One region of the Streptomyces sp. NPDC056600 genome, then DNA from elsewhere that is predicted to be linked to it. Evidence: riboswitches for the same ligand, from Rfam matches in the RefSeq annotation. Region 1 holds a riboswitch; each other region holds the start of a gene.
The links. Region 1 has a riboswitch for thiamine pyrophosphate ahead of thiC (phosphomethylpyrimidine synthase ThiC). Riboswitches for the same ligand answer to the same signal wherever they lie in the genome.

Region 1 (9,561 bases):
GCGGGAGTAGGCGGACCAGTTCATGCCGAACTGGAACTCCTGCACCAGGCCGGTGACGACGCCCAGCGCGATGTTGATCAGGAAGAGCTTGCCCCAGAACTTGGTGGCCCTGAGGTACTTCTCCTTGCCCGAGCGGACCCAGGCCGTCTGGAGGCCGGCCGTGAGCGCGGCAAGGGAGATCGTCAGCGGGACGAAGAGGAAGTGGTAGACGGTCGTGATGCCGAACTGCCAGCGGGCGAGTGTCTCGGGTGCCAGGGCGAGGTCCACGTGTTCTCCTTCACAGCGGTGCCTCGAGGCGGACTCTTTGTTCCACCAGATCCGCACATGGGGGGATGAACATGCGCGCTTGTGAAAGCGTTCACATTCACAAGCTATTATCAGCATGTCGGTCGAACGGTCGTACAGGGGGGTCCCCCTACTGGCCCGGATCGACCGAAACCCGCCCCTCGGCCACGCTCCGAGAACCGCCCCTCACCCAGGCCGCGGCCGCCGGAACGACGACGGCCCGGCGGCTCCCCGAGGGGGCCATCGGGCCGCGGCACGTCCGGTCGGCGGACCGGACCGGGATCAGAGGGACCTGCGGAAGTCCTCCGCCGTCTTGACGAAGAGGTCGTTCGCCTCGGTCTCCCCGACCGTGACCCGCACGCCCTCCCCGGCGAACGGGCGGATCACCACACCCGCCTGCTCGCAGACCGCCGCGAAGTCCATGGTCCGCTCGCCCAGCCGCAGCCAGACGAAGTTCGCCTCGGTGTCCGGCACGGTCCACCCCTGCTCGCGCAGGGCCGCGACCACCCGGGTGCGCTCGCCCACCAGGGAGCCGACCCGGCCGAGCAGCTCGTCCTCCGCGCGCAGCGAGGCGACCGCCGCGTCCTGCGCCAGCTGGCTGACGCCGAACGGCACGGCCGTCTTGCGCAGCGCGGCCGCCACCGGCTCGTGGGCGATCGCGAACCCGACCCGCAGACCCGCCAGGCCGTACGCCTTGGAGAAGGTGCGCAGCACGCAGACGTTGGGGCGGTCGCGGTACAGCTCCACGCCGTCGGGGACGTCCGTGTCCCGGATGAACTCCCGGTACGCCTCGTCCAGCACCACCAGCACGTCGCTCGGCACCCGGTCCAGGAAGCGCTCCAGCTCGGCCCGGCGCACCACCGTGCCGGTCGGGTTGTTGGGGTTGCAGACGAAGATCAGCCGGGTCCGCTCGGTGATCGCCGCGGCCATCGCGTCCAGGTCGTGCACGTCACCCGGGGTGAGCGGGACCTGGACGGGCGTGGCGCCGCTGATCCGGGTGATGATCGGGTAGGCCTCGAAGGAGCGCCACGCGTAGATCACCTCGTCGCCGGGGCCGCTGGTGGACTGCAACAGCTGCTGGGCGACGCCCACCGAGCCCGTGCCGGTGGCCACGTGCGAGGCCGGCACCCCGAAGCGCTCCGCCAGTTCCTCGGTCAGGCCGGTGCAGGCCATGTCCGGGTACCGGTTGAACGAGGCGGCCGCGGCCACCACGCTCTCCATCACGCCTGGCAGCGGCGGGTAGGGGTTCTCGTTGGAGGACAGCTTGTAGGCGACCGGGCCCGTCCCCGAAGCCGGGCGGCCCGGCTTGTAGGAGGGCACTCCCTCCAGCTCGGCACGCAGTTTGGGGGTCGTCTCGCTCACCGCAGTCCTCCTCATGACGGCCGGCGGCTCACTACGCCGACGGCACCGATGGCTATCAGCCTAAGAGCCGCCCGCCGTGGCGGTACCGGCCCGGTGTGACGGGCCCCGGCGGGCGCCCTCCGGCGGGAGCGGTCCGGGGTGCCGGAACAACCGCGGACCCAGGGGCGCAACCGCGAAAATCACGCACGCCGGTGGCTCGCGCCCTGGCGCGCATCACCCGTGAAGGTGAGTTGCACCCCGGGCGGGACCTCTCCGGTGCACATTGCATGCACCCGCCGAGACGCCTGGTCCTGCGACTCCAAGACTCAATCGCCTTGATTTCCAAGGTGATTGCGCCCACATGACCATGGAGAATCGTCCCTGTCAACGGGCGCATATGCATCCGGCCCAGCCTGCCTTCCGAGCCCTACTATCGGCTCGCCATGACAGCAGCAGGGAAGCACCAGGTGAACCGGGCGGAGATCAGCCGCAGGGGCAGCCGACCAGGCCGGGCAGGTATCCGGGACGTCGCCGCCGCGGCCGGAGTGTCCATCACGACCGTCTCCGACGCCCTCAACGGCAAGGGCCGACTGCCCGATGCCACCCGCCGCCATGTCCGTGAGGTGGCCGACCGTCTCGGTTACCGCCCATCGGCCGCGGCCCGAACCCTCCGCACGGGGAAGTCCGGCCTCATCGGCCTGACCGTCACCACGTACGGGGATGAACCTTTCACCTTCACGGAGTTCGCGTACTTCGCCGAGATGGCGCGGGCGGCCTCCTCGGCGGCGCTGGACCGCGGATACGCCCTGGTCATCCTGCCCGCGACCTCACGGCACGACGTGTGGTCCAACGTGGCTCTGGACGGGACGGTGGTCATCGACCCCTCGGACCACGACCCGGTCGTCACCGAACTGGCCCGTCAGGGTTTACCGGTGGTCTCCGACGGCCGCCCGGACGGCACCCTTCCGGTGACGGCCTGGGTGGACAACGACCACGAGGCCGCCGTGCTGGGCATCCTCGACCACCTCGCCGGGGCCGGGGCACGCCGCATCGGGCTGCTCACCGGCACCAGCACGGACACCTACACCCGGCTGTCGACCACCGCCTACCTCCGCTGGTGCGAGAGCGTCGGCCAGGATCCGGTCTACGAGTCCTACCCGGCTCACGACCCCTGCGCGGGCGCGGTCGCCGCCGACCGGCTGCTGGCCCGTCCGGACCGTCCGGACGCGGTGTACGGCCTGTTCGACCCCAACGGCACGGACCTCCTGGCGGCCGCCCGGCGGTACGGGCTGCGGGTGCCCGAGGACCTGCTGCTGGTGTGCTGCAGCGAGTCCTCGGTCTACGCCGCCACCGAGCCGCCGATCACCACGCTCTCCCTCAAGCCGCGCCGCATCGGCACGGCCGTGGTCCAGCTGCTGATCGACGCCATCGAGGGCATCGCCTCGGACCAGCCGGTCGAGCAGGTGATGCCGACGGAGCTGATCGTCCGGGCGTCGTCCCAGCGCCGCCCGGCCCGCACCACCGTGAGCCCTCCCCGCGCGGCCGGCGCCGGCTGACACGTCGCCCGCCCCGCTCCGGCCCCTCGCCCCACGGCGGGACGGAGCGGGGGCGGACGGCGGCGCACGGCCCGGCAGGGGTGGCCGGGGCGTTGGTCGGGCGGGGTGAGACCTGCCCGGCCGACGGCACGTCAGGTGAGGCCGGGCGCGGGCGAGGACGGACCAGGACGAGGGGCGACCCGTCCTCGGTGACGGGCGTGCGGGCGGGCGCGGGGAGGGCGGCAGGGGGCGGGACGGCGGCCGTCGGAGGGACGTCAACCGGCGCACATCGTGCGATTCGGCCGAAATCCCGCCCGTCATCCCCTCATGCCGCAGGATTCACCACCCCTGGGTCGTCCCACGGCACGATCCGCGTTCCTATGATGGGCGCACGGCACCGCGGGCCGCTGCCACCAGGCAGTCCGATGCGGTGCAGACGCGGCGCGATGGTGGAGGGGTCGATGACTCAGGGGGCCGGTCGGGGACCCGAGGTGGAGCGTACGGCGACGCTGCGCGACTTCCGGGTGCCCGCATACGTCCACGAACCCGTTCCGCACACAGCGGCGGTGATCCCTCCCGCTCCCGTGCCGCCGGCCTCCGCCGCGCACGGCGAGCCCCCGGCGGAGCCGCACCCCGGTTCGGTGCCGCCCGAGGACATCCCCGGTCACGACGCCGCCGAGTACACCCCGACCGAGCGGGACCTCCCGGTGATCCGCCGCGGCGACACGCTGCAGCTCATCCCGTCCCCCGCCGCCGGTCCCTCGGAGGCGACGACCGCGGGGCAGCCCGCTCCCGGCCCGCTCTACGTCGTCGGCGACGTCCACGGCTACCTCGACGAACTCCTCGACGCGCTGCGCGAGCAGGGCATCGTCGACGCGAACGGCGAATGGTCGGCCGGCAACACCCGGCTGTGGTTCCTCGGCGACTTCACCGACCGGGGCCCCGACGGGATCGGCGTGATCGACCTCGTGATGCGGCTGTCGGCCGAGGCCGCGGCCGCGGGCGGCTACTGCAAGGCGCTGCTCGGCAACCACGAGCTCCTCCTGCTCGGCGCCAAGCGGTACGCCGACACGCCCGTCAACTCCAGCGCGGGCACCGCCACCTTCCAGGCCGCCTGGCTGCTCAACGGCGGCCAGAAGGCGGACATGGAGCGTCTGCGCGACCACCACCTGCAGTGGATGTCGCGGCTCGCCGCCATGGAGGAGGTCGACGGGCACCTGCTGGTGCACTCCGACACCACCGCGTACCTGGAGTTCGGCGCCTCCATCGAGGAGGTCAACGACACCGTCCGGGAGACGCTGACCCGCAACGACCCGGACGAGGTGTGGGACCTCTTCCGCAAGTTCACCAAGCGGTTCGCCTTCCGCGACGGCGGTGTGGACGCCGCCCGCGAGCTCCTCGACGCCTACGGCGGCACCCGGATCGTCCACGGCCACAGCCCGATCCCGTACCTCACGGGCGAGGCGGGCTCGGAGGACGGCGCGTCAGGCTCGGGACGCTCCCCGATCGACGGGCCGCACATCTACGCCGACGGTCTGGCCGTCGCCATGGACGGCGGCGTCACCATGGCCGGCACCCTCCTGGTGCGGCGCCTGCCCGTCGCCTGACCCGGCGCACCCGCCGCCGGCCCTCGGCTCCTGATCACGCGCAGTGATCAACTCCCGTCCGCATCACGGGAGTTCATACGTCGCATTTCCTGCCGGATCCGGCGCGGATCCGGCAGGAAACCGGGAAACTCCCGGAATTCCCCTTGTCATCACCCGCCGCCACGGCACTACCATCGGACTATCCGTAGCAGGCTCCCCTCCGTCCCAGCCAGACGGCTCGTCGGCATGCCGAGCCACAGCCCTACGGAGCATCGGGGGATGCACATGACCAGCCACCCGCAGCACCTGCGGAACGAGGACCGCCCCGATTTCGAGCGAGCCCTGGACGAGGTTCTGCGCTCGACCCCGCGCGAGAACGACCCGGCGGTTCTCACCGGGCGGCCGAACACCGAGCAGCTGCGCACGCACGCCCTGGCCCGCGCGGACGAGATCGCCCAGGCGGCGGCCGTCGAGTACGGCCACTACCTCGACCTCCGCGACGGCCTGCGGCGCCTGGCCGACTCGGCCGGGGAGCCGGATTCCGACACCGCGGAGAGCGCCGTGACACGGGAGGCCGACGCCTCCGGTCCCGGCGCGGGCGCGGTGGCCGTCGTGCTGGCTCCCCTGCTGGCGGGAGCGTCGGCGGTCGTGCTGCTGCTGATCGGCTACGTGCTGAAGATGGTCACGCCGGAACCGGCCATGGCGCGGACCCTGTTGACCGCCGGCTGGGTGTTCGGGGCGCTGGCCGCGGGCGGACTGCTGACCGCCGCGGCCGGACTGCTGGTCACCGCCCTGCGCAACGGCGCCCGGGCCTACCACGTGGAGCCCCGGCACCCGCAGGACGCGGATCTGGAGCGGGCCCGTCTGGAGTGGCTGGAGGCTCTGCGCGAGTTCGGCCTCCAGCCCTTCCTGGAGAAGGCGTCGGCCTCGGCCTCCCGGGTCGCCCCGGCGGGCGGACCGCTGCCCGCGCCGGGTGACCAGGACGTCCGGCCCGGTGCCCGTCGGGAACCGGGCCGGATGACCAGCCCGCGCTTCAGCAGCCCGGGCTACAGCAGCCCCGACTTCTCCAGCCCGGACCGCCGCAACACGTGACGGAAAGCGGCCACGCCGGCCCGGCGCGCACAGGCGCCCGGCCGGCGTGACCCGCCGCCGCACCGGCCCGCGGTCAGTCCGCCGCGGTCTCCAGCTGCCCGGGACGCTCGGTCAACGGCACGTAGACCTGGTTACCGCGTGCCGCGAACTCCTTGGACTTCTGCAGCATCCCCTCGGCGATCTCCAACGGCGAACCCGTCGCCGCGTCACCGCCGAACCGCTCGTTGATGTCCCGGCTGATCCGCATCGAGCAGAACTTCGGCCCGCACATGGAGCAGAAGTGCGCCGTCTTCGCCGGCTCGGCCGGGAGCGTCTCGTCGTGGAACTCCCGTGCCGTGACCGGGTCCAGGGAGAGGTCGAACTGGTCCTCCCACCGGAACTCGAACCGGGCGTCGGAGAGCGCGTCGTCCCATTCCTGGGCGCCCGGGTGTCCCTTGGCCAGGTCCGCGGCGTGGGCGGCGATCTTGTAGGTGATCACGCCCGTCTTGACGTCGTCGCGGTCGGGGAGGCCCAGGTGCTCCTTGGGCGTCACGTAGCAGAGCATCGCCGTGCCCCACCATGCGATCATCGCCGCGCCGATCCCGGAGGTGATGTGGTCGTAGCCCGGAGCGATGTCCGTGGTCAGCGGACCCAGGGTGTAGAACGGCGCCTCGTCGCAGATCTCCTGCTGAAGGTCGATGTTCTCCTTGATCTTGTGCATCGGGACGTGTCCCGGGCCCTCGATCATCGTCTGCACACCGCACCGCCTGGCGATGCGGCCGAGTTCCCCGAGGGTGCGCAACTCGGCGAACTGCGCCTCGTCGTTGGCGTCGGCGATCGATCCCGGGCGCAGACCGTCGCCCAACGAGTAGGTGACGTCGTACGCCGCGAGGATCTCGCTCAGCTCCTCGAAGTGCTCGTAGAGGAAGCTCTCCCGGTGGTGGGCCAGGCACCAGGCGGCCATGATGGACCCGCCGCGCGAGACGATGCCCGTCTTGCGGCCGGCCGTCAGCGGCACGTAGGCCAGCCGGACCCCGGCGTGCACCGTCATGTAGTCCACGCCCTGCTCGGCCTGTTCGATCACCGTGTCCCGGTAGATCTCCCAGGTCAGCTCCTCGGCCCGGCCCTCCACCTTCTCCAGCGCCTGGTAGAGCGGCACGGTGCCGATCGGGACGGGCGAGTTGCGCAGCACCCACTCCCGCGTGGTGTGGATGTTGCGGCCCGTGGAGAGGTCCATGACCGTGTCGGCGCCCCAGCGGGTCGCCCAGGTCATCTTCTCCACCTCCTCCTCGATGGAGGAGGTCACCGCCGAATTGCCGATGTTGGCGTTGACCTTCACCAGGAACCGCTTGCCGATGATCATCGGCTCGATCTCCGGGTGGTTCACGTTGGCGGGCAGCACCGCCCGGCCCGCCGCGATCTCCTCGCGCACCACTTCGGGGGCGACGTTCTCCCGGAGGGCGACGAACTCCATCTCGGGCGTGATCTCGCCGCGCTGCGCGTAGGCGAGCTGGGTGACCGGACGGCCGTCCCGGCCGCGGCGCGGAAGCCGCGGCGCCCCGGGGAACACCGCGTCCAGGTTCCGCAGCCCGCCGCGCGGCGAGGTGTGGCGGATTCCGTCGTCCTCGGGCCGGACCGGACGGCCGGGATACTCCTCGGTGTCCCCCCGGGCGACGATCCAGTTCTGCCGCAGTGACGGCAGGCCCCGGCGGACGTCGGTGGCCGCCGCGGGGTCGGTGTACGGGCCGGAGGTGTCGTACAGCGACACCGAACGGCCATTGGTGAGGTGGACCTGCCGCATCGGCACGCGGATGTCGGAGCGCGAGCCCTCGACATAGCTCTTGTGCCAACGAGCAGGCGTGCGTGCGTCCTTGTCGGTCATGAGACCTACTCCCTACGCCGGCATTACCCGGTAACAGGTTCGGCGGTCGACGCAGCGGTCTCCGTGACGATGTTTCCCGTGAAACATCGTCTGCCCGCCCCGTTCCGGGGGCGGTGCGGACGTCAGCGTCCTCTCAGCCCGGTGCTCCGAGCTCCCGCGTGTGCAAAGGTGACCCCACGCTAGCGTCTCGCCGGGCGCGGTGAACAGTAGGCCTCTGTCACTCTTGGGATGATCTGTCCGTGAGCACCATGCAACCGCCTCCCGAACCGCCGCGTTCCCCCAACGGCCCTCGCCTGCCGCACGGTCACGCGCACGGCGCCGGTCCCGGTCATGGCCCCGGTGCCGCCTACGGTCCGCCACCCGGCTACGGCCCACCGCCCGCCCGCGGATCCGCTCCCGGCACGGGGCCGGGACGGGGAACCGGGCCTGGTCGCGGGTACGGCGACGGACCGGGCCGCGGGTACGACGAAGGGTCGGGCGACGGGTACGGAGCCGGGACGGGCCAGGGCTCCGGCTACGGGGCGGGCCAGGGCTCCGGCTACGGGGCGGGCCAGGGCTCCGGCTACGGGCACGGCTCGGGGGACGACACCGGCGGACACGGCCACGGATCTGGCTCCGGCGGAGGGTCCGGCTCCGGCGGCGGACACGGGTCCGACGACGGCCCCGGATCCGGCTCCGGCTCCGGCTCCGGCGGGGGACACGACCACGGCTCCGGCGGCGGACACGGGCACAGTCACGCGCACGGGCCGGCCGCACCGGCCTCCCGGCGCCTGCGGAGGATCATCACCGCCGTCCTGGTGCCGTTCGCCGCCGCCGTCGCCGTCGGTCTGCTGGTCCTGTGGCCGGGCGGGGCGCCCGGCCACGAGCGCTCCGGCGTGGGATTCGACCGGCACACCGAGCAGGCCACCGTCACCCGCGTCGAGAAGACCTCCTGCGGACAGCAGAGCAAGAAGGACCAGGAGTGCTCCCTGGCCACGGTGCGGATCGACACCGGGAAGGACAAGGGCCGCACCTTCACCGAACTGGTCCAGAAGGACCAGTCCCGGCAGTTGGCCGAGGGCGACTCGGTGATCGCCGCCTACGAGCCGTCCGCGCCGAAGGAACTGCAGTACTCGGTCATGGACATGAACCGGAAGTTCCCGCTCGCCCTGTTGGCGGGCATCTTCGCGGTGGCCGTGGTGGTCGTGGGCCGGCTGCGGGGCCTGATGGCGCTGATCGCGCTGGCGGTGAGCTTCCTGGTGCTCACCCTGTTCATCCTGCCCGCCATCCTCCAGGGTTCGAACCCGTTGGTGGTCGCGGTGGTCGGATCCAGCGCCATCATGCTGATCGCGCTCTACCTGTGCCACGGCCTGTCGGCCAGGACCTCGGTGGCGGTGCTGGGCACCCTGGTGTCGCTGCTGCTGATCGGCGTGCTGGGCTCGGTCTTCATCGACTGGGCCGTCCTGACCGGCAACACCGACGACAACACCGGCCTGATCCACGGCCTGTATCCGCAGATCGACATGAGCGGCCTGCTGCTGGCCGGGATCATCATCGGCTCGCTGGGCGTCCTGGACGACGTGACCGTCACCCAGACCTCGGCGGTCTGGGAGCTCCACGAGGCCAACCCCTCGCTGGGCCCGCGCGGCCTCTACCGCGCCGGTCTGCGCATCGGCCGGGACCACATCGCCTCGGTGGTCAACACCCTGGTGCTCGCCTACGCGGGCGCCGCGCTGCCGCTGCTGCTGCTCTTCTCGATCGCCCAGAGCAGCGTGGGCTCCGTCGCCAACAGCGAGTTGGTCGCCCAGGAGATCGTGCGCACCCTGATCGGTTCCATCGGCCTGGTGGCCTCGGTGCCGGTGACCACCGCGCTGGCCGCCCT
Region 2 (9,561 bases), on a different contig from region 1:
GACCCTCCTCGAGGCCGAGGAGAAGATGGAGAAGGCCGTCGTGGTCGCCAAGGAGGACTTCGCCGCGATCCGCACCGGCCGTGCGCACCCGGCGATGTTCAACAAGATCGTGGCCGACTACTACGGCGCGCTGACGCCGATCAACCAGCTGGCCTCGTTCTCCGTGCCGGAGCCGCGCATGGCCGTGGTGACCCCGTTCGACAAGAGCGCGCTGCGCAACATCGAGCAGGCGATCCGGGACTCCGACCTCGGCGTGAACCCGAGCAACGACGGCAACATCATCCGCGTGACGTTCCCCGAGCTGACCGAGGAGCGCCGTCGCGACTACATCAAGGTCGCGAAGACCAAGGGTGAGGACGCCAAGGTCTCGATCCGTTCCGTGCGCCGCAAGGCCAAGGACGCCATCGACAAGCTGGTGAAGGACGGCGAGGTCGGCGAGGACGAGGGCCGTCGCGCCGAGAAGGAGCTGGACGACACCACCGCCAAGTACGTCGCCCAGGTCGACGAGCTGCTCAAGCACAAGGAAGCGGAGCTGCTCGAAGTCTGATGAACGACTCTTCCTGGGGGGCGCCGCCGCAGGCAGGACACGGGTGGCCGTCCGAGCACGAGCAGAGGTATGGACCGCCCGGCGGCCCCGTCCAGGGAGCTGTTCCGACGGGTCCGGCGTACGATGCGCATGCGGCGCCGGTTGCGCAGGACGTCCCCGTGGCGTCCGGGCCGTACGGCGCCTACGGGCAGCCGTACGGCGCGCCCGCGCAGGAGGGTGTCGTCCCCGCACAGCACGGGGCCGCGCGTCAGAGCACCGTGGGCACCGTGGGGCATGTGATCGCGGAGCACGGGGCATTCGTGCCGCAGGGCGACGCCGTCCAGCACACCCGCCCCATGCCCGTCGTCAGCGAGAAGCCGCAGGAGCCCATGTCCGACGCCTCCCAGCCGCCCCCGGCCGCCCCGCACGGGCCCGAGGAACCGCGGCAGCGGAAGAAGAAGAGCGCGGGACGCGACCTCGGTGCGGCGATAGGGGTCGGCGTCGGACTCGGCGCCGTCGTCCTGGTCGCGCTCTTCGTGGTGAAGGCCGTCTTCGTCGGGGTCGTGGTGGCCGCGGTGGCCGTCGGCCTGTGGGAGCTCACCTCGCGGCTCGCCGAGCGCAAGGGGATCAAGGCGCCGCAGGTGCCGCTGATCGCCGGCGGCGCGGCGATGGTGATCGCCGGGTACGCGGCGGGCCCCGAGGGCGCCTGGGTGGCCACGGCGTTCACCGCGCTGGCGGTGATGGTGTGGCGGATGACCTCGCCGCCGCAGGACTACCTGCGCGACGTCACGGCCGGCCTGTTCGCCACGTTCTACGTGCCGTTCCTGGCGACCTTCGTCTCCCTCATGCTGACCGCCGACGACGGTCCGCAGCGGGTGCTCACCTTCGTCCTGCTGACCATCGTCAGCGACACCGGCGCCTACGCGGTGGGCTGGAGGTTCGGCACCCACAAGCTGGCGCCGAGGATCAGCCCCGGCAAGACCCGCGAGGGCCTGCTCGGCGCGATCGGCTTCTCCATGGTCGCCGGCGTGCTCTGCATGATGCTGCTGGTGGACGGCGGCGCCTGGTGGCAGGGCATGCTGATGGGCGCGGCCGTCGCGGTCAGCGCGACGCTGGGCGACCTCGGCGAGTCGATGATCAAGCGGGACCTGGGCATCAAGGACATGGGCGCGCTGCTGCCGGGTCACGGCGGCATCATGGACCGCCTGGACTCCCTCCTCCCCACGGCCCCCGTGGTATGGCTCCTCCTGGAGATCTTCGTCGGCAGCTGACAGCCGTTGCGCCGAAGCCCCGCTTCCCCGCCCTGACCGGGCGCGGAGCGGGGCTTCGGTGTTCCTCGCGCCCCGCCGGCCCGTGCCGCGTGACCTCTAGCGGGGCGAGACCGGCGTCGCCATGCCTGGCCCCGGTGGGCCGACGGGTCACCCTTTTCGATCTGCCGGACTGGTAAGGCCGTGCCTAAGACCGTGTCCTACGTGGGCACGCATACGGAGTAGGTGCACAGCACGCACTCTTCGGCTGCTCGGCCCTGCCCTGCCCGGCTTGGAGCCGGGCAGGGCAGAGCGGTCACCGATGTTGCGAGGACCGGGTGCCGACGGTGTCCGTCGACGACGGACGGCTAGACAGCGGCATGCGAGCCGGCCTACGGCCGCTGCGCCAGCTGTTGCCCTGCCTGTGCCACGGCGTCCATCAGCGGTTGAGCGCGATGGCGGCGAACTGCGGTGCCTCGGTGCTGTAGGGGGAGCCGGTGAGATCGCCGAGGATCTCGACGTCGGTGAAGCCGGCGTCGAGCAGGTCACCGGTCAGTTCATCCGGGGTGAAATAGCGCACCCAGTTGAAGTAGGCCCTCGTCCGGTCGGCCTCGAAGATCTCGAACTTGTCCAGTGACACCCGCTCGCTCTCGTAACGGTAGGTGTTGTGGAAGCCGAAGTAGGGCCGGCCGGACCAGAATCCGTCCATGAGCGACGGAGCGTACGTTGCCTGCTCACGCACGTCGGCCAACGCGGACGTCGAGTCGACGTCGAAGACGAAGGAACCACCGCTGTCGAGATGCCCGCGGACTGTACGCAGGAGGGCGCGTCGCCCGTCCGGGGTCAGCGCGCAGTAGTCGCGCATCACCATGATGATCAGGTCGTACCGTGCGTCGTCCCGATAGGAGAGGTAGTCCTGCTGCAGGTAGCGGACGGACAGCCCGTCCACATGAGCGAGCGACTTGGCGTGGTCGAGTGAGCGCGAGGACAGATCCAGCCCGGTGACGTCCGCCCCGGTGCGGGCGAGGCGGGTGGTGTAGAGACCCGGACCGCACCCGAAATCGGCGACGCGCAGGCCCGGCCGGACGTCGAAGCGGCTGACGATCCAGGCGACGACCTTTTCGAGGTACTCGGCCCGGTAGGAGGAGAGGTCGACGTGCGGGTCCAGGTGCGCGGCGAGCATGCGCGCGGAGATGTGGGGGTCGGTCCACAGGTCCGGGGTCGTGACCCGCGAGTAGACGGCGGGACGGGCGTTGAGGGCCGAGAGCTCTTCGAACATGGGTGTACTTCCACAGTTCTCTCGAAGTGAGGGGAGACCGGCATCCCGAGTGCACGGCAGCGACGAAGCCCGTACCGGTTCGGCCGGGTCGAGAACAATCACTGAAGGGGGCTCATCACCAAGGAATAGGGAGAGCGCACCTGCCTGGCACCAGACATACCCGTTCAGGCCGTTCGGGCCCGAAGACGCCCGGTGTCGGACATCGCGAAGGGGCCGTCGAACGGCTGTGGCATGGGGGACTTCAGGTTTACTGGCGCATGGTGGTAACGGTAGACACACAACCCTGCCGCCGCGCAAACCATATTCGTCACACGCACCAAACGCTTGCATGCGTCGGCCGACGGCTCCGAGTCACCCTCTGGTGGGCAATGGCTCGTGACGGTGCCAGATCAGGTACCGGTCCTCACGGCGCAGCTCCGCAGAACCCCACTCGACACGCATGACGCCCTTCTCCATTGAGCAGGCGTAGGCGACGAGGACGAGCTGCACGTCGTCGGGGAGCAGCTCCAGGTCTGGGTGCACCTCGGAGTCGTCAAGCTCCCCCCAGTCCAGGTCGAAGGCCTGCTGCCTGGGAGGCGGGCCGTGGCGGCGGATCAGGTCTGCTCGGAAGCCTGTGGCGCGACGGAGACGTGCCGCGGTGACCGGCACGTCTTTCTTGGCGTAGCGGAGGGGGTAGATCAGGTGGCCGCGGACGAGCATCAGCGTGCGACCTTGTAGGCGCACGGCTTCCCCATATCCGGAGATGCCGGCGGCCAGTTCCTCGTATTGCACCGCATAGAGGCCGTGTCCGTAGGCTTCGAGCGTCTGAGTGTGGACGCCCTCGTGCCCTGTCCGAGCGCGATCATGAGCCCGGAGGAGACAAGCGGGGATGATGTCCGCCAGCTCACCGGCAATGTCCCCGAAGGTGTCACGTGCCCATTGACTGGCTGAACCCACCCTGACCGCCCCTCCCCGATGGTCGTGCAGCAGACCGAGCAGCATCCACCTGAACCGTGCTGTGCCCAGAGGAGTCACACAAGGTGGCAACCCAGCGCACAAGGGGGCGCACACCACCGGAGAGGGTTCAACGCACGGTTCGCTCGACTGACGGAGCAACGAACGGTCTCCCGGCGCCGTCGGTCGCAGTGACGGCAATCTCATGGCAACGACGGCGGACGGCAGCGACATCCAGCGGCCCGGCACGGTGCCGCAGTGGGCCCATCAGGTTTCTCTGTGGGGCCTGCCCGCGTCGTCGAAGCGCCGGGCCTGGGCCGTCTCTGGGCCGTGCGGGGACGACCAACAGTGACAGGCGGCACCCACGGGTGACCGCCCCCACCCCGCTGTGGCCCGGGCCACCGGAATCGATCTGCCACACTGGTAAGGCCATGCCTAAGCCCGGAGAACTCACTTTCGTCGCCCCGCGCGGAGCCAAGAAGCCGCCGCGGCACCTCGCCGACCTCACGCCCGCCGAGCGCAAGGAAGCGGTGGCCGCGATCGGCGAGAAGCCGTTTCGCGCCAAGCAGCTCTCGACGCACTACTTCGCGCGGTACGCGCACGACCCGGAGCAGTGGACGGACATTCCCGCCGGCTCGCGGGCGAAGCTCCAGGAAGCGCTGCTTCCCGAGCTGATGACCCCGCTGCGGCACCTGTCCACGGACGAGGGCACCACCCGCAAGACGCTGTGGAAGATGTTCGACGGCACGCTCGTCGAGTCGGTGCTGATGCGGTACCCGGACCGGGTGACCATGTGCATCAGCTCCCAGGCCGGCTGCGGGATGAACTGCCCGTTCTGCGCCACCGGCCAGGCCGGGCTGGACCGGAACCTGTCCACCGCGGAGATCGTCCACCAGATCGTGGACGGCATGCGGGCGCTGCGTGACGGGGAGATCCCCGGCGGCCCGGCGCGGCTGAGCAACATCGTGTTCATGGGCATGGGTGAGCCGCTCGCCAACTACAACCGGGTGACCGGGGCGATCCGCCGGCTCACCGACCCGGAGCCCGACGGTCTCGGGCTGTCGCAGCGCGGCATCACCGTGTCGACGGTCGGCCTGGTGCCCGCTATCAACCGGTTCTCCGACGAGGGCTTCAAGTGCCGCCTGGCGATCTCGCTGCACGCCCCGGACGACGACCTGCGTGACACGCTGGTCCCGGTGAACACGCGCTGGAAGGTGCGTGAGGTGCTGGACGCGGGCTGGGAGTACGCCGCGAAGTCGGGGCGCCGCCTGTCCATCGAGTACGCGCTGATCCGCGACATCAACGACCAGGCCTGGCGCGGCGACCGGCTGGGCCGGCTGCTCAAGGGCAAGCCCGCGCACGTCAACCTCATCCCGCTGAACCCGACGCCGGGCTCCAAGTGGACCGCCTCGCGGCCCGAGGACGAGAAGGCGTTCGTCGAGGCGATCGCCGCGCACGGCGTGCCGGTGACGGTCCGCGACACCCGCGGGCAGGAGATCGACGGGGCCTGTGGTCAGCTTGCGGCCACCGAGCGGTAATCTGGCCACGTCACACATCCGAATAGCGATTATCCGACAGGGGAGCGCTGCAGCGCTGAGAGTGCGGTACCGACCGCAGACCCTCTGAACCTCGCCCAGGTCATTCTGGGTAGGGAGTTCGGTCGACTCGAGCTGTTGCGCCCTGCCCGGGGACCCGCGTGGTCTCCGGGCAGGGCGGCGTCTCTTCCTGGTCAGCCAGGAGGAAATCCGTGCACGTCACGAAGTACATCAAGAGGCACGTCAAGAAGGAGTCGGCCGCCGCGACGGTGGCCGTGCTCGCGCTCGCGCTTTCCGCGTGCGGCTCCGGGGGTTCCGGGGACGGCGACGCGCAGGAGTCCGGCGGGAAGAAGACCGTCACGCTGGTCAGCCACGACTCGTGGGCCGCGTCGAAGGACGTGATCGCCGCCTTCGAGAAGGAGAGCGGCTTCAAGGTCAAGGTCCTGGAGGACGGCGACGCCGGGCAGGCCCTGAACAAGGCCGTGCTGACCAAGGACCACCCGCAGGGCGACGTCCTGTTCGGCGTGGACAACACGCTCCTCTCCCGCGCCCTCGGCAACGAGATCTTCGACCCCTACGAGGTGAAGGAGTCGGCGAAGCTCGGCGAGGAGTTCCGCGTCGAGGGGAACAAGGCCACCCCGGTCACCACCGGCGACGTCTGCGTCAACTACGACAAGGCCTACTTCGAGAAGAAGGGCCTGAAGCCGCCGAAGAGCTTCGACGACCTGGTGAAGCCGGCGTACAAGAACCTGCTGGTCACCGAGGACGCGAGCACCTCCTCGCCCGGTCTCGGCTTCCTGCTGGGCACCGCCGCCGAGTACGGCGACAAGGGCTGGCAGGACTACTGGAAGAAGCTGAAGGCCAACGGTCTGAAGGTGGTCAGCGGCTGGGAGCAGGCGTACAACGAGGAGTTCTCCGGCTCGGCCGGCGGCAAGCAGGCGGGCGGGGAACGTCCGCTGGTCGTCTCCTACGCCTCGTCCCCGCCGGTCGAGGTCGTCTACGCGGACCCGCAGCCGAAGGACGCCCCCACCGGGGTGGCCACCGGGACCTGCTTCCGGCAGGTGGAGTACGCGGGCCTGCTGAAGAACGCGGCGAACCCCGAGGGCGGCAAGGCGCTGCTGGACTTCCTGGCCTCCAAGCGGTTCCAGGAGGACCTGCCGCTGAACATGTTCGTCAACCCGGTCCGTGAGGACGTCGCGCTGCCGGAGGTCTTCACCGAGCACGGCGTGACGATCGAGGACCCGAGGACGATGGAGCCCGGCAAGATCGCCGCAAACCGTGACCAGTGGGTCGACCAGTGGTCGTCGCTCGTCCTGCGGTGACCACCCGCACCGGTGCCCCGGGAAGACTGCGGAGCGACGCGGTGCGGCTCGGCCTGATGGCCGTGCCGATCGCGTTCTTCGCGGTCTTCTTCGCCTACCCCGTCGTCGCCATCGTCCTGCGCGGACTGCGCGGCGAGGACGGGGGCTGGCAGCTCGGGGAGGCCGCGGGCGTGCTGGGGCGGCCGGAGGTCCGGGAGGTCCTCTGGTTCACGCTCTGGCAGGCCCTGGCCTCCACGGCGCTCACCCTGGTGGTGGCGCTGCCCGCCGCCTACGTGTTCGCCCGGCTGCGGTTCCCCGGGCGGGAGGTGCTGCGGGCCGTCGTCACCGTGCCGTTCGTGCTGCCGACCGTGGTGGCCGGCGCCGCGTTCCTCGCGGTCGTCGGGCGCGGCGGGCTGTTCGACACCTGGTGGGGCGTCCGGCTCGACGGCACGGTGTGGGCCATCCTGCTCGCGCACGTGTTCGTGAACTTCGCGGTGGTGGTGCGCACGGTCGGCGGGCTGTGGGCGCAGCTCGACCCGGGGCAGGAGGAGGCCGCCCGGATGCTGGGGGCCTCGCGCTTCGCGGCCTGGCGGACGGTGACCCTGCCGGCGCTGGGGCCGGCCGTCGCCGCGGCGGCACTGATGATCTTCCTGTTCACCTTCACCTCCTTCGGCATCGTGCAGGTCCTCGGCGGCCCCGGAGTCTCCACGCTGGAGACGGAGATCTACCGCAGGACCGCCGCCCTGCTCGACCTGTCCACGGCCGCGGTGCTCAGCCTGGTGCAGTTCGCCGCGGTGGGCGGGGTCCTCGCCGTGCACGCCTGGACGGTGCGGCGGCGGGAGGCCACCCTGCGGCTGGTCGACCCCTCCACGACCGCCCGCCCGCCGCGCGGCGCCGGTCAACGGCTGCTGCTGGCCGGGGTGCTGGTGGTGACCGCGGTGCTGATCGTGCTGCCGCCGGCGGTGCTGGTGCAGCGGTCCTTCGCGGCCGGGCTCGGCTACTACCGGCGGCTCACCGAGGAGGACGGCGGCGCGTTCCTCGTCCCGCCGATCGAGGCGGTGGGGAACTCGCTCGAGTACGCGGTGGCCGCCACGGCGATCGCGGTGGTCATCGGCGGACTCGCGGCCGCCGCCCTCGCCCGGCGGGACGCCGGCCGGTGGGTGCGCGGGTTCGACGCGCTGCTGATGCTGCCGCTGGGCGTCTCCGCGGTGACCGTGGGCTTCGGTTTCCTGATCGCCCTGGACGAGCCGCCGCTGGACCTGCGCGCCACCTGGATCCTGGTCCCGCTGGCGCAGGCGCTGGTCGGCGTGCCGTTCGTGGTGCGGACCATGCTGCCGGTGCTGCGCGCCGTCGACCACCGCCTGCGGGAGGCCGCGGCGGTGCTCGGCGCCTCGCCGTGGCGGGTGTGGCGCGAGGTGGACCTGCCGATGGTGCGCCGGGCGCTGCTGATCGCCGCCGGGTTCGCCTTCGCGGTCTCCCTCGGCGAGTTCGGGGCGACGGTGTTCATCGCCCGGCCCGACAACCCGACCCTGCCGGTCGCCGTCGCCAAGCTCGTCGGGCGGCCCGGCGACCTCAACTACGGCCAGGCCATGGCCCTTTCGGTGATCTTGATGGTGGTGTGCGCGGCGGCCCTGCTGGTGCTGGAGCGGCTGCGGGGCGACCGGACGGGAGAGTTCTGACGATGCTGCTCAGCCTGGAGGGCACGACGGTCCGGTTCGGCGGACACGCCGCCCTGGACGCGGTGGACCTGGCGGTCGCCGAGCACGAGATCGTCTGCGTGCTCGGCCCCAGCGGCAGCGGCAAGTCGACGCTGCTGCGGGCCGTCGCGGGCCTGCAGCAGGTGGACGCCGGACGGGTGCTGCTGGACGGCCGCGACCAGGTGCGGGTGCCCGCGCACCGGCGGGGGGTGGGCCTGATGTTCCAGGACCACCAGCTCTTCCCGCAGCGCGACGTGGCCGGCAACGTCGCCTTCGGTCTGCGCATGCGCGGTGCGGGGCGCGAGGAACAGGACCGGCGGGTACGGGAGTTGCTGGAGCTGGTCGGGCTCCCCGGGGCGGGCGCGCGCGCCGTCGGTACGCTCTCCGGCGGCGAGCAGCAGCGCGTCGCTCTCGCCCGCGCGCTGGCTCCCAGCCCCCGGCTGCTGATGCTCGACGAGCCGCTGGGCCAGCTCGACCGCTCCCTGCGCGAGCGTCTGGTGGTCGAACTCCGTGAGCTGTTCGGCCGGTTGGGCACGACCGTGCTCGCCGTCACGCACGACCAGGGCGAGGCCTTCGCGCTCGCGGACCGGGTCGTGGTGATGCGGGACGGGCGCGTCGCCCAGTCCGGCACGCCGCTGGAGGTCTGGCAGCGTCCCGCGGACGCCTTCGTGGCCCGCTTCCTCGGATTCGAGAACGTCACCGGGGCGAGCGTCTCCGGGACCGTCGCCGAGACTCCCTGGGGCCGGGTGCCCGTCCCTGCGGGCTCGGCGCAGGGCGAACGGACCGTGCTGGTGCGTCCGTTGGGCGTCCGGGTGACGCCGGTGGGCGCGGAGCCCGGGTACACGGTGACCGCCCGCACCTTCCAGGGCGCGCAGGTCGCGCTGCGGCTGCGTCCGGACGGGGACGCGCCGGAACTGGAGGCGGTGTGCCCGCTGCGGGACGCCCCCGCGCAGGGGGAGAGGGTCTCGGTCTCCTTCGACACCCGCGAAACCGTGGTGCTCGGCTGAGCCGTGGAGCCTAGGGTGCGGGGATGATCACTCTCT
Region 3 (9,561 bases), on a different contig from region 1:
GCCGTCCCCGCGGCGTCCCCGCAGCATCCTCGCCGTCCCCGCAGCGCCCTCGTCGGCACCGCGGCGCCCTCGCCGGCACCGCACGGGCCGTCGTCACCGTCGCCGTCTGGCCGGTTCGCACGGTCCGGCAGGGCTCTCCGCGGCCCGTACGGAGGCCCTCGCCGGCTCCGGCGGGACCGTCGTGGACCGCCGGGACCCGGTCCGGCGCCGGGTCCCGGCCACCCCGCGTCCGGTGTCCCGCACGGCTTCCCGGCCGGTGTCCCCGCCGTGATCAGCGGCGCGGCGCCGGACGGACTCCGCCGTGACCCCTGCCGACCGGCCGCGAGACCCGTATGATCGGGGGCAGACCGCCCGGCATGACTGGCGGGCCCGCGGGGAATGAAGGTTCCACGGGCCGGCCCCGCCATGACCGGAACCGGTTGCCAAATGGCGTAGAGGGGCGGGTTTCACGGGGGCGATTCCCTGCCTATCCTGGAGGGGACCCCCGGTCGCCCCGGCGACTGCACGATGAGGAGGACTCCCGTGCCGCTCTCGGAGCACGAGCAGCGCATGCTCGAGCAGATGGAGCGAGCGCTGTACGCCGAAGATCCCAAGTTCGCGACAGCGCTTGAGGGAAGCGGGCTGCGCACGTACACCCGGCGACGGGTCTACCAGGCGGTCGCGGGCTTCCTCGTAGGTATCGCGCTCCTCATGACCGGAATGGTCGCCCAGCAGATCTGGATCGGCGTGGTGGGCTTCCTCGTCATGCTGGGGTGCGCCGTTCTCGCCGTCACCGGCTGGCGCAAGGGCCCCAAGCCCGGCGAGCAGCCGGCCGACGCCCCGGGCACGCCCGGAGCCGCGGCGACGGCGCGTAAAAGGTCCGTGATGGATCGCATCGAGCAGCGCTGGCAGCGCCGCCGGGACGACCAGCAGGACCGTTGACCGACAGCTTCCAGGGGCGTCCGCCGAGGCGGGCGCCCCTTCGGCATGCCGGTACCCACCGAAACGCGCAGGTCCGGGCGGCCTAGACTCCCCGGCATGGGACGGGTAGCAGTGATCGGCGCCGGCATGGGCGCCATGGCGGCCGCCGCGCGTCTGGCCGTGGCCGGCCACCGTGTGACGGTGTACGAGCGGACGGACACCTACGGGGGCGCCCTGCGCCGCCGGGAGCGCGACGGTTTCGCCTTCGACACCGGTCCGGGCCTCCTCCCGCTGCCGGCCGTGTACCGCGACCTGTTCGTCAAGACCGGCAGGCAGCCGCTGGAGGACTGCGTCGAGTTGGTCCAGACGGACCCCTCGGCCCGCCACCTCTTCCCCGACGGCACCCGGGTGGACCTGCCCAACGCCTCCCGGGCCGGCGTGGTGGCCGCTCTGGAGCGGAGCGTCGGCCGGGGCGCCGGGGAGCGCTGGGGGGAGTTCCTGGTCCGCGGGCGGGAGGCCTGGGACCGCACCCGCCGCCCGCTCCTGGAGGAGCCGCTGTGGCCCAACTGGGACGTGCTGGCCGACCGTGAGCCCTACCCGTCGGTGCCGCGGCGGCGTCTGCTGCGGACCCGGCGGGCCGCCACCCTCGCCCAGGTGGGCGAGTGGGAGCTGGGTGATCCCCGGCTGGCGCGGCTGCTGGAGAGCCACGCCCTCGCCTACGGCCTGGACCCGCGGACCGCTCCGGCGAGCGCGGCGGTGCTGCCGTACATGGAGCACGCCTTCGGCGTCTGGTACGTCCGCGGGGGGCTGCGCGAGCTGGCCCGCGCCGTGTACGAGCGCTGCCTGGCCCGGCGGGTCGAGTTCCGCTTCGGCGCGGAGGCCGTCCGGGTGGCGGAGAAGGACGGCCGGGCGGCCGGCGTGGAGCTCGCCGACGGCACGCTCGAGGAGGCGGACCACGTGGTGGTGGGCGTGCGCCCGGACCTCGTGGCGGGACCCCACACGGCGGCGGCCGAGGGCGACGTCGCGCCGCGTCCGGCCGGTGGACCGGTACCGGGGCGGCTCACGGTGCTGCTGGCCCTGCGCGGCGCGCGCGAGGCGGACGCGGTGCACCGCACCGTGGTCCACTCCCCCGACCGGGACGCCGAGCTGGAGACCCTCACCGGCGCTCCCCCGGCCGGTGACCGGGCCTCCGTGGTCCCGACGGTCACCGTGCTGCGCCCCGACGACCCGGCGCTGCGGCCCGACGACGCCCACGAGTCCGTGGTGCTGACCGCGACGGTGCCGGCGGGCACGGACGCGCGGGAGGCGGAGCGGCGGGCGGAGCTGATGCTGACGGCCGCGGAGAGCGTCCTGCCGGGGCTGCGCGAGCGGCTGCTGTGGCACGAGGTCCGCACCCCGGCGGACGTCCGGCGGGAGACGGGAACGGAAGGCGTTCCCGCCCCCGCCCTGGCCGGCGGCGGGGCCGCGCTGCTGCGTCCCGGCAACGCCACCGGACTGCCGAATCTGTACCGGGCGGGCGGCTGGGCCCACCCCGGCGGCGGGCTGCCGCACGCCGGCATGTCCGGGGCGCTGGTCTCCGGCCTGGTCGTCGAGGGCCCCGCCTTCCGCGGCTCCGTCTGACCCGCGCACACCCACCGCGCCACCGAGCTCGCCCCCTCGGTGGGTGGTCGTCCCGCGGCCCGGCGCCACGACGCGACGCCCGTGCCCCACGACGACGGAGGGCCGGCCCCCACGGGGACCGGCCCTCCGTCGTGCGCGGCCTGCTCAGTACCGGTACTGCTCGTCGTACCCGTACGGGTACGGCTGCTGCTGCGACTGCTGCGACTGCTCGGTCCCGTACGGGTCCTCGGCGCCCCGCTGCTGCGGGACCCAGACTCCGCCGGGCGGCGTGGTGTCGGTGTAGCCGCTGTAAGACGCCGCGTCGTACCCGCCCTGCTGCTCGTAGCCCTGCTGCTGGCCGCCGTACGTGGTGTCGTATCCGTACTGGCCGCCCTGCGTGGCGTAGGGGTCCGCGTAGGCCTGGTACTGCTGCTGGTCGTATCCGGTACCGGCGTAGGTGTCGTAGGCGCCGTACCCCTGCCCGTCGGCTCCGGCGGACGCGGCGGCGGGGTACGCGCCGGTGTCGTAACCGGAGTTGTCGTAGACGCCGTAGGAGCCGGTGTCCTCCTGCGCCGTCTGCGACGGGTACGCGGTGGCGCCGGCGGCGGCCTGGTAGTCGTCCACGGAGGGCGCGGCCGGCTGCTCGTCGTCCTGACGGCCGCGGAGTCCGCCACGGTCACCGTGTGCGTCACGGTCACCGTGCTCGTCGCGGTCGTCGCCCTCGAACTCCTCCCACTCCTCGTCGTCCCGGCCGGCCCGACGGCGGGCGGCGGGCAGCGCCCAGCCCTGCGAGAAGCCGCTGCGGAACGACAGCGTGACGAAGGTCTGCCCCACCGCGAAGGCGAGCGCGCCCAGGCCGATCATCGTGACCGAAGCGGCCAGCACACCGATCACGACGCCGAGGAAGCCGGCGAACGCCAGCACGCGCCACCGCAGTTTGGCCTTGTACTGCAGCAACACCTCGCCCAGCAGCCACAGTGCGACGATGCCGAACGCGATGTAGAGGACCGTCCAGCCCATGTAACGCCCCTCTCCCTAGGAACGGGGCAGTCTGACGGACTCAGACGCTCCCGGTCCAGCCCCGCACCGGGTGGTGCAGGCCCAGGTTCTCGTAGATCTCCAGTGTGGCCGTGGAGTTGTTGAGCGTGATGAAGTGCAGTCCGGGCACACCCTCGGACAGCAGCCGCGCGCAGAACTCCGTGGCGAACTCGATTCCCAGGGAGCGTACAGCGGCCGGATCGTCTTTGGCTGTGAGGATCCGCTCTTTCAGCCGGGCGGGAATCACGGCGTTGCTCAGAGTCGGCAACCTCTCCAGCATACGGATACTGGTGACCGGAAGCACCTCGGGGATGATGGGCGTCTCGCAGCCGGCCGCGGCCGCCTTGTCGCGGAACCGCAGGTACGACTCGGGTTGGAAGAACATCTGGGTGATGGCGTAGTCCGCCCCCGCACGGCACTTGTCGGTGAAGTGCCGCACCTCCGCCTCCCAGTCCGGGGAGCGCGGATGCAGCTCGGGGAAGGCCGCGACACCTACACAGAAATCTCCCGACTCCTTGATGAGTTCGACGAGTTCGGCGGCGTAGTGCAGGCCCTTGGGGTGCGCGACCCACTCGCCCATCGGGTCGCCGGGCGGGTCGCCGCGCAGCGCCAGCATGTTGCGGATCCCCGCGTCGGCGAACTGGCCGATGATGTTGCGCAGTTCGGAGACCGAGTGGTCGACCGCGGTCAGGTGCGCGACCGGGGTGAGCGTGGTGTCGGAGACGATCTGCTCGGTCTCCTTGACCGTGCCCGCGCGGGTGGACCCGCCGGCGCCGTAGGTCACCGACACGAAGTCGGGCGCGACGGCCTCGACCCGGCGGAGCGCGCTCCACAGGTTCCGCTCGCCCTTCTCCGTCCGGGGCGCGGAGAACTCGAACGAGACGGTCTGCTGCCCGGAGGCGAGCATGTCACGCACGGTGCGCGCGCGGTCCGTCCGGGTTGACGCGGTTCCTAGGGCCATACTTCGCAGGTTAGCCAGGCCGCGGCCCCTGTCCCAAAGACTGTCCGCTCCCCGGACAGCCGTGCCGCCCCGGTGGCGCAGGTCAGCGGTCGCGCAGGCGGGCGGCGAGCTCCGCGGTGGCGGCGGCGGGGTCGGGCGCCGCGGTGATCGCCCGGACCACGACCGCGCGCCGGGCGCCGGCGTCCAGCACCTCGTCGAGGGTGGTGAGGTCGATGCCGCCGATCGCGAACCAGGGGCGCTCCACGCCCAGCGCGGCGACCTTGCGGACCGCGTCGAGCCCGGCGGCCGGGCGCCCCGGCTTGGTGGGGGTGGGCCAGCAGGGGCCGACGCAGAAGTAGTCGACGCCCTCCTGGGTGGCGGCTGCCTCCGCCTCGGCCACCGAGTGCGTGGAGCGGCCGATCAGGACGTCCGGGCCGAGGATCGCGCGGGCGGCCGGCACCGGGAGGTCGCCCTGGCCCAGGTGGAGCACGTCGGCCCCGGCGGCGTGGGCGACGTCGGCGCGGTCGTTGACGGCGAGCAGCTTGCCGTGACGGGCGCATGCCTCGGCCACGGTGCGCAGGTGCTCGAGCTCCTCGGCGGCCTCCAGGCCCTTGTCGCGCAGCTGGACGATGTCCACCCCCGCGGGCAGCACGGCGTCGAGGAACTCGGCGAGGTCGCCGCGGTCGCGGCGGGCGTCGGTGCACAGGTAGAGGCGGGCGGCGGCCAGCCGGGCCCGGGCGTCGGTGGCGGCGGCACTGGCGGTGGCGCGGTCCGCCGAGGTGGCGGTGGCGCGGTCCTCCGAGGCGGTGGCGCTGGGGTCGGTGGCGGTCTCGGGCACGGTGCTGTCCCCCCGGATCGTGGTGGTGGTGGCGCCCGGTTCCGTGGAGCGGCGGACGGGGCGCGGAGCGGCCGCCCCGGACGGGGGCGGCACTGGAACGGCCGCCCCCGGGTGGGGGCGGCCGTCGGTGGTGCGTAGGTGTCAGACGGCGAGCGCCTGGGCGCGGCGCTTCACCTCCGTGCCACGGTTCTCGCTGAGGGCCTGGGCGGGAGTGCCCGGCAGGGACTCGTCAGGGGTGAAGAGCCACTCCAGCATCTCCTCGTCGGTGAAGCCGTCGTCCCGCAGCAGCGTCAGCAGGCCGGTGAGGCCCTTGACCACCTTGTCCCCGTCGATGAAGGCGGCGGGGACGTACAGCGCGCGGTTCTCACCACGGCGTACGGCGATCAGCTGGCCTTCCTTCACCAGCTGCCGCACCCGCGTCACCTCGACGTCCAGCTTCTCGGCGATGTCGGGGAGGGTGAGCCACTCGGGAACGAGAGCTTCGATCTTCGCGTCAATCTCGGTCACAGGACCAAGCGTGCCATCCGGGACCGGGAGGGGGAAGTCGGGCCCCCTCCCGCGTGGTCCGTCCGGGGCACCCGCGCGTCCCCTCACCTGCGGGCGGCGGCCTTCAGCGGCCGGGCCGGGTCGCGGACCAGGTCCGGGTCGACCGTGGCGCCGGACTCGATCAGTTTGCGGCCCTGGGTGAGGTCACGGGGCCGGCCGACGGCCAGCAGCGCGACCAGCCGCCCCTCGCGCAGCCAGCACACGCTCCAGGCCGGGTCCTCGGGCGCGCCGCGCCACAGCGTCGTGTCCGCCGCCGCGTGATGACCGGCGTACTGCACGAACCGCCCGAACTGCTCGGACCAGAAGTACGGCACCGGGTCGTAGGGAGCGGCGGGCGTCTCGTCGAGGATGCCCTCGGCGACCGTGCGGGCGCCCTGCAGGGCGTTGTCCCAGTGGTGGATCAGCAGCCGCTCGCCGTAGCGGGCGGAGGGGAAGGAGGCGCAGTCGCCGACCGCGTAGACGTCCGGCGCGGAGGCCCGCAGCCGCGCGTCGGCGAGCACCTCGCCCTGCGGCCCCAGCTCCACCGCGCCCGAGAGCCAGGCGGTGGCGGGCCGTGCTCCGATGCCGACGACCACCGCGTCCGCCGCGAGACGCCGGCCGTCGGCGAGGAGCACCGCGCCGGGCTCCACCCGCTCGACCCGGGCGCCGGTGTGCAGGGTGGCGCCGCTCTCGGTGTACCACTCGCCCATCGGCCGGGCGACCTCCGCGGGCAGCGCGCCGGAGAGCGGGCGTCCGGTGGCCTCGACCACGGTCACCTCGCAGCCGGCCGCCCGGGCGGCGGTGGTGAACTCGGCGCCGATCCATCCGGCGCCGACCACGACCACGGAGTCGTGGCGGTCCAGCACCGGGCGCAGCCGCAGGGCGTCGTCGAGGTTGTGCAGGACGTGCACGCCCTCGGCGCCGGCGGTGCCGGGCAGCCGGACCGGGTGGGCGCCGGTGGCGGCGACCAGCACGTCGTAGCCCACGGGCCCCTGGTCGGTGTCGACCTCCTTGTCGGCGACGCGTACCCCGGTGACCTCGCAACCCAGCCGCAGGTCGATGTCGAGGCCGGCGAAGTCGACGTCGAAGGCGGCCGCGCCGTCGCCCTCGGCCCCGCCGAGCAGCACGCCCTTGGAGAGCGGGGGGCGGTCGTACGGCGGGTGCGGTTCCGCGCCGATCAGCGTCACGGGGCCGGTGAAGCCCTGTTCGCGCAGCGCCTCCGCCGTCCGGACCCCGGCCATTCCGGCGCCGGCGACGACCACCCGTCGTCCGGCCCGTTTCCGCCTCTGATCGTTCACGCCCTCGTTCACTCCCTCACCATAGACATCGGCCGCCCGGACTCCGGACGGATCTCCTCCACGACACTGGTGCCGCTGCCCGGCCGGGACTCCCACTGCCAGGTCTCCTCCAGCCGGACGCGCCCGTCGGGCAGCTCGACGATCCGCGAGAGGCAGTGCCCGGAAGCGGTGGCGCCGTCCACGGTCAGCTGGACGTACCGGAAGTCGACGCGGTCCTCCTCGCGGGTTCCGACCAGGTACCCGCGGGCGATGTCGCCACCCTGATAGGTGGCCCACACCTGGCCCTCGCTCTCGTGGTAGCGGAAACGGGTGGCGGAACCGACCTGGCCGGGGTCCTGGTCCTGCACGGGGGCCATCAGCAGGCCGTCGAGGGAGCGGGGCACGGGTGACTCTCTTTCAGCGTCTCGGGGGCAGGGGTTAGTGTGGCGACGGTAAGACACCCGCGGGAGCCCGGACGCACCGGGCTGAGAGGGAGGCTGGCGGCCTCCGACCGTACGAACCTGATCCGGGTCATTCCGGCGAAGGGAGGAGCTGGACGCCATGACGTCCGACGTACTGGTGGTGGGCGGCGGCATCATCGGCCTGGTGACCGCCTGGCGGGCCGCGGGCCGCGGCGGCGCCGTCGCGGTGGTGGATCCGGAGCCGGGCGGTGGGGCGGCCAGGGTGGCCGCCGGAATGCTGGCCGCGGTCACCGAACACCATCACGGCGAGCAGGAGTTGCTCGCCCTCAACCTCGAATCGGCCCGCCGCTGGCCCGCGTTCGCCGAGGAGCTCGCCGAGGCGTCCGGGACGGACGTGGGGTACCGGCCCTCGGGCACCCTGGCGGTCGCCCTGGACTCCGACGACCGGGCGGAGCTGCGGGAGCTGCACGACCTGCACCGGCTGCACGGGCTGTCCTCCGAGTGGCTGTCCGGGCGGGAGTGCCGCCGGCTGGAGCCGATGCTCGCGCCCGGTGTGCGGGGCGGGCTGCGGGTGGACGGCGACCACCAGGCCGACCCGCGGCTGCTGGCCTCCGCGCTGCGGGTGGCCTGCGAGCGGGCCGGGGTGGTCTTCCACCGGCAGCGGGCGGTCCGGCTGCGGGCCGCGGCCGGGCGGGCCGAGGGCGTGGTCCTTCAGGACGGCACCGCCCTGTCCGCGGGGCGCGTGGTGCTGGCCGCCGGGAGCCACAGCGGTGCGCTGGACGGGGTGCCCGAGGAGGTCCGGCCGCCGGTGCGGCCGGTGAAGGGGCAGGTGCTGCGGCTGGCGGTCCCGCCGGTGTACGCGCCGTTCCTGTCGCGGACGGTGCGGGCGGTGGTGCGCGGCAGCGCGGTGTACCTGGTGCCGCGGGAGAACGGCGAGCTGGTGGTGGGGGCGACCAGCGAGGAGCTGGGCTTCGACACGACGGTCACCGCGGGCGGCGTGTACACGCTGCTGCGCGACGCCCGTGAACTGCTGCCCGGCATCACCGAGTTGCCGATGACCGAGACCCTGGCGGGACTGCGGCCGGGCTCCCCCGACAACGCGCCGCTGCTGGGCCCCACCGCGCTGGAGGGCCTGCTGCTGGCCACCGGCCACTACCGCAACGGGGTGCTGCTCACCCCGGTCACCGGGGACCTCATGGCCGAGACGCTCGCCACCGGGGAGCTGCCGGAGCGGGGCCGCGCCTTCGCGGCGGATCGTTTCGCCGCCGCCGGGGGCCGACCGGGTGCCTGGCAGCCGGCCGTGGCCGACGACGGCCGGGAGGTCGCGGCATGAGCGCGCCGATCACCGTCCGGGTCAACGGCAGCCCCCGGCAGCTGGACGCCGGAACCGCGCTGGACGCCGTCGTCGCCCTGCTGACCCCCTCCAGGTCCGGTGTGGCCGCGGCCGTCAACGAGACGGTGGTGCCGCGCGACCGGTGGGCCGGCACCCCGCTCGCCGACGGCGACCGGGTCGAGGTCCTCACCGCCGTGCAGGGAGGCTGACGTGCACGCGCAGACAGAAGGTCAGGACGCCCCACTCGTCCTGGGCGATCTGAAGCTCACCTCCCGGCTGATCATGGGCACCGGCGGCGCGAGCGGTCTCGACGCGCTGGAGCGGGCCCTGGTGGCCTCCGGCACCGAGCTGACCACCGTGGCGATGCGCCGGGTGAACCCCGCGAGCCACGGCTCTGTGCTCTCCGTCCTCCAGCGCCTCGGCATCAGCGTGCTGCCCAACACGGCCGGCTGCTTCACCGCGGGCGAGGCGGTGCTGACCGCCCGGCTGGCCCGGGAGGCGCTGGGCACCTCGCTGGTGAAGCTGGAGGTGATCGCCGACGAGCGCACCCTGCTGCCGGACCCGGTCGAGCTGCTGGAGGCCGCCGAGACCCTGGTCGACGACGGCTTCACGGTGCTGCCCTACACCAGTGACGACCCGGTGCTGGCCCGGCGGCTCGAGGACGTCGGCTGCGCGGCGGTGATGCCGCT

Region 2: linked by a shared signal. The riboswitch ahead of ACFRAV_RS14220 (thiamine ABC transporter substrate binding subunit) and the one ahead of thiC (phosphomethylpyrimidine synthase ThiC) in region 1 are both predicted to bind thiamine pyrophosphate.
Region 3: linked by a shared signal. The riboswitch ahead of thiO (glycine oxidase ThiO) and the one ahead of thiC (phosphomethylpyrimidine synthase ThiC) in region 1 are both predicted to bind thiamine pyrophosphate.

What each region holds. Positions count from the first base shown of each region.
Region 1 is NZ_JBHTVQ010000014.1:53,124-62,684, forward strand. Features, by position in the region: gene ACFRAV_RS10070 (cytochrome ubiquinol oxidase subunit I) at 1-267, opposite strand, end outside; gene hisC (histidinol-phosphate transaminase) at 568-1,647, opposite strand; gene ACFRAV_RS10080 (LacI family DNA-binding transcriptional regulator) at 2,070-3,182, shown strand; gene ACFRAV_RS10085 (metallophosphoesterase) at 3,608-4,768, shown strand; gene ACFRAV_RS10090 (hypothetical protein) at 5,027-5,839, shown strand; gene thiC (phosphomethylpyrimidine synthase ThiC) at 5,913-7,700, opposite strand; TPP riboswitch at 7,693-7,868, opposite strand; gene ACFRAV_RS10100 (YibE/F family protein) at 7,949-9,561, shown strand, end outside.
Region 2 is NZ_JBHTVQ010000023.1:4,137-13,697, forward strand. Features, by position in the region: gene frr (ribosome recycling factor) at 1-547, shown strand, start outside; gene ACFRAV_RS14200 (phosphatidate cytidylyltransferase) at 547-1,797, shown strand; gene ACFRAV_RS14205 (SAM-dependent methyltransferase) at 2,213-3,052, opposite strand; gene ACFRAV_RS14210 (hypothetical protein) at 3,404-4,033, opposite strand; gene rlmN (23S rRNA (adenine(2503)-C(2))-methyltransferase RlmN) at 4,417-5,523, shown strand; TPP riboswitch at 5,552-5,657, shown strand; gene ACFRAV_RS14220 (thiamine ABC transporter substrate binding subunit) at 5,751-6,842, shown strand; gene ACFRAV_RS14225 (ABC transporter permease) at 6,899-8,500, shown strand; gene ACFRAV_RS14230 (ABC transporter ATP-binding protein) at 8,503-9,525, shown strand; gene ACFRAV_RS14235 (maleylpyruvate isomerase family mycothiol-dependent enzyme) at 9,549-9,561, shown strand, end outside.
Region 3 is NZ_JBHTVQ010000039.1:36,582-46,142, forward strand. Features, by position in the region: gene ACFRAV_RS19850 (DUF3040 domain-containing protein) at 523-921, shown strand; gene ACFRAV_RS19855 (phytoene desaturase family protein) at 1,018-2,520, shown strand; gene ACFRAV_RS19860 (hypothetical protein) at 2,665-3,519, opposite strand; gene metF (methylenetetrahydrofolate reductase [NAD(P)H]) at 3,560-4,498, opposite strand; gene thiE (thiamine phosphate synthase) at 4,581-5,204, opposite strand; gene ACFRAV_RS19875 (Rv2175c family DNA-binding protein) at 5,457-5,822, opposite strand; gene ACFRAV_RS19880 (NAD(P)/FAD-dependent oxidoreductase) at 5,906-7,138, opposite strand; gene ACFRAV_RS19885 (hypothetical protein) at 7,147-7,521, opposite strand; TPP riboswitch at 7,571-7,682, shown strand; gene thiO (glycine oxidase ThiO) at 7,679-8,872, shown strand; gene thiS (sulfur carrier protein ThiS) at 8,869-9,081, shown strand; gene ACFRAV_RS19900 (thiazole synthase) at 9,083-9,561, shown strand, end outside.